2 regions of the Streptomyces sp. NPDC001393 genome follow, and region 2 is predicted to be linked to the other one. Evidence: riboswitches for the same ligand, from Rfam matches in the RefSeq annotation. Region 2 holds a riboswitch; the other holds the start of a gene.
What was found. A riboswitch is a leader RNA that binds a small molecule or an ion and turns the genes downstream of it on or off. The one in region 2 is predicted to bind cyclic di-AMP.

Region 1: it holds a riboswitch for cyclic di-AMP, as region 2 does, so the genes downstream of both, ACWC2T_RS30740 (M23 family metallopeptidase) here and ACWC2T_RS32665 (transglycosylase family protein) in region 2, are expected to answer to the same signal.

The regions. Positions count from the first base shown of each region.
Region 1 covers NZ_JBSFIH010000036.1:19,830-24,035, reverse strand. Annotated here, with positions in the region: gene ACWC2T_RS30750 (M16 family metallopeptidase) at 1-610, shown strand, start outside; gene ACWC2T_RS30745 (M16 family metallopeptidase) at 607-1,995, shown strand; cyclic di-AMP (ydaO/yuaA leader) riboswitch at 2,214-2,376, shown strand; gene ACWC2T_RS30740 (M23 family metallopeptidase) at 2,389-3,132, shown strand; gene ACWC2T_RS30735 (GntR family transcriptional regulator) at 3,331-4,017, shown strand; gene ACWC2T_RS30730 (HPr family phosphocarrier protein) at 4,167-4,206, opposite strand, start outside.
Region 2 covers NZ_JBSFIH010000041.1:20,470-24,675, forward strand. Annotated here, with positions in the region: gene ACWC2T_RS32655 (DUF899 family protein) at 1-600, opposite strand, end outside; gene ACWC2T_RS32660 (transglycosylase family protein) at 892-1,974, shown strand; cyclic di-AMP (ydaO/yuaA leader) riboswitch at 2,158-2,330, shown strand; gene ACWC2T_RS32665 (transglycosylase family protein) at 2,335-3,021, shown strand; gene eno (phosphopyruvate hydratase) at 3,397-4,206, shown strand, end outside.

The DNA of each region.
Region 1 (4,206 bases), on a different contig from region 2:
CGCCTACCGGCTCCCGCACGACGGCACGCGCGCGTGCGACGCCGCCGACCTCGCCCTGACCGTCCTCGGCGGCGGCGAGTCCTCCCGCCTCTACAACCGGCTGGTCCGCCGCGACCGTACGGCCGTCGCCGCCGGCTTCGGCCTGCTGCGCCTGGCCGGCGCGCCCTCCATGGGCTGGCTGGACGTGAAGACCTCCGGCGACGTGGAGGTGCCGGTCATCGAGGCCGCCATCGACGAGGAGCTGGCCCGGTTCGCCGAGGAGGGCCCCACGCCGGAGGAAATGGAGCGCGCCCAGGCCCAGTTGGAGCGCGAGTGGCTGGACCGGCTCGGCACGGTCGCCGGCCGCGCCGACGAACTGTGCCGGTACGCCGTCCTGTTCGGCGACCCGCAGCTCGCCCTCACCGCCGTCAAACGCGTCCTGGCGGTGACCGCGGAGGAGGTCCAGGAGGTCGCCAAGGCCCGCCTGCGCCCCGACAACCGCGCGGTCCTGGTCTACGAGCCGCTGTCCGCCGAGTCCGCCGAGCACACCGAGGAGGCGGGGCGCGGCGAGGACCCGGAGCAGGAAGCGACCGTAGAGGCCGGTAACGAGAACGAGGAGACGGCCAAGTGACCGAGCTCGCCACCATGGACTTCCACCCCCAGCCGCAGCCAGGCCAGGCCAGGCCGTGGGCGTTCCCCGCCCCCGAGCGCGGCACGCTCGACAACGGCCTGACCGTGCTGCGCTGCCACCGCCCCGGCCAGCAGGTCGTCGCCGTCGAGGTGCTGCTGGACGCGCCCCTGGACGCCGAGCCGGCCGGCCTGGACGGCGTCGCCACGATCATGGCGCGGGCCTTCTCCGAGGGCACCGACAAGCACTCCGCCGAGGAGTTCGCCGCCGAGCTGGAGCGCGCGGGCGCCACCCTGGACGCGCACGCCGACCACCCCGGCGTCCGGCTCAGCCTTGAGGTCCCGGCCTCCCGCCTGGCCAAGGGCCTCGGCCTGCTCGCCGACGCGCTGCGCGCGCCCGCGTTCGCCGACAGCGAGGTCGAGCGCCTCGTCCGCAACCGCCTGGACGAGATCCCGCACGAGCTGGCCAACCCCTCCCGCCGGGCCGCCAAGGAGCTCTCCAAGGAGCTGTTCCCGGCGGTCTCGCGCATGTCGCGCCCGCGCCAGGGCACCGAGGAGACGGTCGAGAAGATCGACGCCGCCGCCGTACGCGCCTTCTACGGCCGGCACGTACGCCCCGCCACGGCCACCGCGGTCGTGGTCGGCGACCTCACCGGCGTCGACCTCGACGCGCTGCTCGCCGGCACCCTGGGCGCCTGGACCGGCACCCCGGGCGAGCCGCGGCCCGTGCCGCCGGTGACCGCCGACGACACCGGGCGCGTGGTCATCGTGGACCGGCCCGGCGCCGTGCAGACCCAGCTGCTCATCGGCCGCGTCGGCCCCGACCGGCACGACCGCGTGTGGCCCGCCCAGGTGCTCGGCACCTACTGCCTCGGCGGCACCCTCACCTCCCGCCTGGACCGCGTCCTGCGCGAGGAGAAGGGCTACACCTACGGTGTGCGCGCGTTCGGCCAGGTCCTCAGGTCCGCGCCGGACGGCACGGGCGCCTCGATGCTCGCCATCAGCGGCTCCGTGGACACGCCCAACACCGGGCCCGCCCTGGAGGACCTGTGGAAGGTGCTGCGCACCCTCGCGGCGGACGGCCTGACCGACGCCGAGCGGGACGTGGCCGTGCAGAACCTCGTCGGGGTGGCGCCGCTGAAGTACGAGACGGCGGCGGCCGTCGCGAGCACGCTGGCCGACCAGGTCGAGCAGCACCTGCCCGACGACTTCCAGGCGACGCTCTATCAGCAGCTCGCGGCGACGGGCACGGTGGAGGCCACGGCGGCCGTCGTGAACGCCTTCCCGGTGGAGCGCCTGGTGACCGTCCTCGTCGGTGACGCCGCCCAGATCAAGGCGCCCGTGGAGGCGCTCGGCATCGGTGAAGTGACCGTGGTGGCGGCCGAGTAGCCGGACAGCGGCACGCGCGCGTGGGGCCCTGACGGACTAAGCACCGTCAGGGCCCCCGCTGTTCCACTCCCTTCCCCAGATGCCCGGTTTGAGGCGGAGGTTGCCCGTCTGACCTGTGGGATGCGCTACAAACGCCCGGATCGGTTTGGGATTCCGAAGCGGGCTTCCGTAGCGTCTTCCGGGCTGTTCGTCGGGCAGTGCGCTGCATCCGCGGCACCGGACAGCCATCGCCGAGTCCCCGTACGGCGCGAGCCAGGGGAGCCGGGGACCCACGCAGTCCCTGGGGTGAATCGGGCGCCCGCGCATGCCGCGAGGGGTCCGTAGGAGACCTTCCTGCTCCGAACCCGTCAGCTAACCCGGTAGGCGAGAGGGAAGGAAAGGACCAGCCACTTCATGGCGTTCATGTGCGCCACCGGGAAGCACCGCAAGCCCGGCCGGGTCAAGCGCACCACCGCTCAGGCGGCGGGCATCGCGGCCCTCACCACCACCGGTGCCGTCGGCACCCTCGCCGCCTCCCCGGCGCTCGCCGCCGAGCACACCGTGGAGCAGACCGGTCTCACGCCGGTCCTCACCGTGAGCGACGACGTCGCCGAGCACATCGCCGCGCAGGCCGCCGCGCAGAAGCAGGCAGCCGAGCAGAAGGCGGCCGAGGAGGCCGCGGCGAAGAAGGCGAAGGACGAGCGCGAGGCCAGGGCCCGCGCCGCCCGGGAGGCCGAGCGCAAGCGCCTGAACGCCTTCGTCGCCCCGATAGCCGACTCCTACGTCTCCACCGGCTACCAGGCCAGCAGCTCCCTGTGGTCCTCCGGCCACCACACGGGCATCGACTTCCACGCGGCCACCGGCACCCCCGTCCACGCGGTCGGCTCCGGCACCGTCGTCTCCACCGGCTGGGGCGGCGCGTACGGCAACCAGATCGTGATCCGCATGGCCGACGGCATGTACACCCAGTACGGCCACCTGTCGTCCATCGGCGTCTCGGTGGGCCAGCAGGTCACCCCGGGCCAGCAGATCGGCCTGTCCGGCGCGACCGGCAACACCACCGGCCCGCACCTGCACTTCGAGGCCCGCACGACCCCCGACTACGGCTCGGACGTCGACCCCGTCGCCTACCTCCGCGAGCACGGCGTGAACGTCTGACGCCGCATCGCACGGCCCGCGAAGCCCCGGCTCACCGAGCCGGGGCTTTCGCCGTTTTTCGCGGGCCCCGCCCGGCCCGCTGACCAAAAAATATCCATGGAATCCGGCCCGCCGTCGGAAATTCCGGCTCATTGGAATAGAGTCACGGAACACGCGTCCATCGTCGACGTTTCACGGGGATTAAGGCGGAGGTCGGTCATGCGTATTCCGGCGCACTCGGTGTGCACGGCCATCCGGGACGACATCGTCGCGGGTGTCTACGAGCGCGGCGGCCGGCTGACCGAGGAAGTCCTGGCCCGTCGCTACGGCGTCTCGCGCGTCCCCGTCCGCGAGGCCCTGCGCACCCTGGAGGCCGAGGGCTTCGTGGTGACCCGCCGGCACGCGGGCGCGTGCGTGGCCGAGCCGACCGAGCAGGAGGCCGCCGACCTGCTGGAGATGCGCATGCTGCTGGAGCCGCTCGGGGCCGCCCGGGCCGCCCAGCGGCGCACCGAGGCCCATCTGAAGGTGCTGCGCGGCCTCGTCAGGCTGGGCCAGGAGCGGGCCCGCACGGGCAACAGCGGCGACCTGCGCTCGCTGGGCGGCTGGTTCCACGAGACGCTCGCCCAGGCCTCCGGCAGCCCGTCGCTGACGGCGATGCTCACCCAGCTGCGGCACAAGATCGCCTGGATGTACGCGGTGGAGGCGCCGGTAAGCCCGGTGGACCACTGGGCGGAGCACGGCGCCATCGTCGACGCGGTGGCGCGCGGCGACGGTGAGCGCGCGCGGGCGGTCACGGCGCTGCACACCGAGCGCGTGACGGCCGCGCACCGGCTGCGTTTTGCCGGAGGCGCCGAGCGTGTGAGGACTTCGCAACACGCCGTAAACATGTCGGGTCTTCGGCATTAACACGGGCGCCGTATACAAAGAAGAGTAATTCGGCTGCGGTGTATTTCCGCTGCCCGAATTCAGGTGTGCGCGCAATGAGCCCGGAAAGGGTGGAGCCGCGCCGCCCGAAAACAGGCGACGCGGCTCCGGCGTTATCGCTGTGCCGGTGTTCAGACCGTCTCGGGCAGTTCCTCGAGACCCTCGGAGACC
Region 2 (4,206 bases):
GCCGCGCTGGTCGATGTCCTCGGCCATGCGCGGGTGGGCGGAGTAGAAGTGGCGGACCGTGCCGTCCGGGTCCCGGGTGAAGACGGAGACGGTGGAGTCCTGCACCCCGTCCTCGTCCTCGCTGCCCAGGTCGTACTTGAAGGTGCTGTCCCCGGCACTCAGCAGCCGCAGCCGGGTCCAGCCGCGGCCTCGGGCGTGCCGGCGCAGGACGGGCGGGTCGGCGGCCGCGAGGACGACGAGGTCGGCGTTCTGGGCGACGTGGTGGGCGACGCCGTTGAAGCCGTCGATCCACAGGGTGCACATCGGACACGGGTCGGTCTGCCGCTTGCCGTACATGAAGTGGTAGACGATCAACGGCCGGCCGGGGCCGGAGAACAGCTCGCTCAGCCTGACCTCGCGGACGGGCGTGTCGCCCGCGTCGAGGTCGGCGGGGCCTTCGAGGAAGACGTAGTCGTCGACGGCGGCGCCCTGCGGAAGCGCCCTGCGCAGGGCCGCGACCTGCTCGCGGTGGCGCATGAGTTCGATCTCGGCGTTGCGGAGCTCCTCGCGTGCGGCGAGGTACTCCGCGGACTCGCCGGGCAGCCGGGTGTGCCGCGCCATCGTGTCCTCCTGGACGTCAAGCCCCCCGGGGTCATGTCGGGTCCATGGTTGCGGCCGCGCCGCGCGCCGGGCGTGAGGCACCGCCGTTCCCGTCGGGTGACAAAGCGGGCAGGAGGGGAGGATCGGGTGCCGGGCAGGGGGAGATGACAAACCTTCAACTCCGTGATCTTCACGTGATCTGCGCGGCATTAACTTGTGACAAGTGATCGTCTGCCGATACGTTCACCCATCAGCGTGGCGAGGAGTACCAGTTCGCCTCGCCGGCCCTGCTGTCGCACGAAAGGCTTCCGCATGCTCTCCGGGAACGGTCGTCACCGTCGCCCCCGTCAGGCTCCTGCCCTCCTCGTCGCGGCCGGCGTGACCGGCTCCGCCATCGCCATCCCGCTGCTCGGCGCCGCCAGTGCCAATGCGGCCGACGGCACCACATGGGACAAGGTCGCCGAGTGCGAGAGCGGCGGTTCCTGGAGTGCGGACACCGGGAACGGCTACTACGGCGGTCTGCAGATCTCGCTGGCCGACTGGGACAAGTACGGCGGCACGCAGTACGCCGAGAGCGCCGACCAGGCCAGCCGCTCCCAGCAGATAGCCGTCGCCGAGAAGATCCTCGCGGACCAGGGCACCAAGCCGTGGGCCATGTGCGCGCTGACCGCCGGACTGACCTCCGGCTCCGCCTCGGTCGACGTCGACACCGGCGTCGGCGGCTCCGGCAACGGCGACGGGTCGAGCGGCACGTCCGGCTCGGCCGGCGGTTCCGACTCGTCCGGTCTGCCGGATTCGTCCGCGCCCAACTCCGGTTCGGGTTCGGGTTCCGGTTCCCAGCCCGCCTCCGGTTCGGACTCCTCCGGCTCCCCCTCGGACGCAAGTGACTCGAGCGCCACGCCGGCCCCGAGCCCGAGCAAGGACACCTCCGGGACTCCGGGTACGGCCGACGGCTCCACCGGAACCAGCACCCCCAAGCCCGACAAGACCGACAAGTCCGGCTCAGGCGACAGCGGAAGCCCCCAGGGAAGCGACAGCTCTCCCACGGCGGAACCCGGTACCGACAACTCGGACAATTACCAGCAGAGTGCCGGTTCTTGGAGCCTGATCGACACCGGAGCGCTCAGCAGTGGCGGACGTCACCGCGGCGGCAGCGCGGACGAAAGCGCGACAAACGGTCAGAACTCCGCCTCTTCCGGCCGTCATGCCGACCGCGGACCGGCCACCTACACCGTCCACGAGGGCGACTCCCTCGCCTCCATCGCCGACTCCCTTGGCGTCGGCGGCGGGTGGCATGCGCTCTATGAGGCCAACAAGAAGGTCATCGGCGCCGACCCCGACCACATCACCGCCGGTCAGACCCTGAAAATCCATGCCGAAAACGGCGACGACTAGCGGGAGTTGACGCCCCACTTCGCGGCTGATGTCCGGTTTGGCGAAAGTGTGGGATGAGTCTCAGAAGCCCTGATCGTCTTTGAAATTCCGCCGATCGCATGTCTACGGTCAGGACCGCTCGTCACCACGAGCCCCGGGACTCGCAACGCCGAATCCTGCCAGCGGGTTGCCCGGGAACAGTCGTCGCGTCAAGCGCCGTAGGCAGGAGCGGGGGACCCAAGGTAAGCGCCGGGCCCAGCGGTTGACGCTGGACCGGCTAGGGGTGAAGCCGCGCCTCGCGAGAGCGAGTGTGCGGCCGGGCAACTCAACCGGCCCGAACCCGACAGCTCACCTCGCAGGCGTCGGTGAGGGGATCGATCCATGCTGTTTTCCGGCAAGGGCAAGCACCGTCGTCCGTCCAAGGCCGTCCGCGCCATCACGCTCGCCGGTGTCACCGGCGCCGCCGTCGCCGCCCCGCTGATGGCGGCCGGCAACGCCTCCGCCGCCACCGCCTCCGAGTGGGACGCGGTCGCCCAGTGCGAGTCGGGCGGCAACTGGTCCATCAACACCGGCAACGGCTTCTACGGCGGTCTGCAGTTCACCAACTCCACCTGGGCCGCGTACGGCGGCACCGCCTACGCCGCGCGTGCCGACCTCGCCACCAAGTCGCAGCAGATAGCCGTCGCCGAGAAGGTCCTCGCGGGCCAGGGCAAGGGCGCCTGGCCGGTGTGCGGCACGGGCCTGTCCTCCGCCGCGTACAACGGCTCCGCCCCGGCCGCCTCGACGAAGTCCGCGCCGAGCACGAGCACCCGCTCCACCGACCAGCAGGCCGCCACCCGCTCCACCACGCGCACGGCCCCGAAGGCGAGCAAGACCGTCACCACCCCGACCGGCAAGAAGGTCAAGAAGGGCGACGGCGAGTACAAGGTCGTCACGGGCGACACCCTCAGCGCCATCGCCGAGAAGCACCACGTGGCCGGCGGCTGGCAGAAGCTGTTCCAGCTGAACAAGGACATCGTCGAGGACGCGAACCTCATCTACCCGGGCCAGCAGCTGCACCTGAAGTGACACCTGGCTCCGAACGGACCCACAGCGCCCTCACATCCCCGGCCCGCACACTGAAGGCCTCGTGAGGGCCACCCCGTCCCCACGGGCTCCCCGCCCCGGCGCGTGTTCCCCCGTACGCGCCGGGGCGGGGTCTTTTTCCGCCCCCACTCCTGGACGCCTCGGCCTCCTTTCCCGAGTGCCTCCGGCCCCTTTTCTTCGTGCCCCGTACACCCACCCTTTGTTCCGCTAGTGAACAATGGGTACCGTCTGCGTGTCCTCCCCGTCCACGGGACGGTCGGTCGGTGGCCGGCGCCCCCGGGACGGTTAGGCTCTAGGCGCAAGGCACAGCCGTAAGGCACACAGCCCCGCACTTCCAGCGTCACATCCAAGAAGGAGATGCTCGTGCCGTCCATCGACGTCGTCGTAGCCCGGGAAATCCTGGACTCCCGAGGCAACCCCACGGTCGAGGTCGAGGTCGGCCTCGACGACGGCAGCACGGGTCGTGCCGCCGTCCCGTCCGGCGCCTCCACCGGCGCCTTCGAGGCCATCGAGCTGCGCGACGGTGACCCCAACCGCTACCTGGGCAAGGGCGTCGAGAAGGCCGTCCTCGCCGTCATCGAGCAGATCGGCCCGGAGCTGGTCGGCTACGACGCGACCGAGCAGCGCCTGATCGACCAGGCCATGTTCGACCTGGACGCCACCGACAACAAGGGCTCCCTCGGCGCCAACGCCATCCTCGGCGTCTCCCTCGCCGTCGCCCACGCCGCCTCCGAGGCGTCCGACCTCCCCCTCTTCCGCTACCTGGGCGGCCCGAACGCGCACCTGCTGCCGGTGCCGATGATGAACATCCTCAACGGCGGCTCGCACGCGGACTCCAACGTGGACATCCAGGAGTTCATGATCGCCCCGATCGGCGCGGAGTCCTTCTCCGAGGCCCTGCGCTGGGGCGCCGAGGTCTACCACACCCTGAAGAAGGTCCTGAAGTCCAAGGGCCTGGCGACCGGCCTCGGCGACGAGGGCGGCTTCGCCCCGAACCTGGGCTCCAACCGTGACGCCCTGGACCTGATCCTCGAAGCGATCAAGCAGGCCGGGTACGTCCCCGGTGAGCAGATCGCCCTCGCGCTCGACGTGGCCGCCTCCGAGTTCTACAAGGACGGCAAGTACCTCTTCGAGGGCAAGGAGCGCTCCGCCGCCGAGATGACGGAG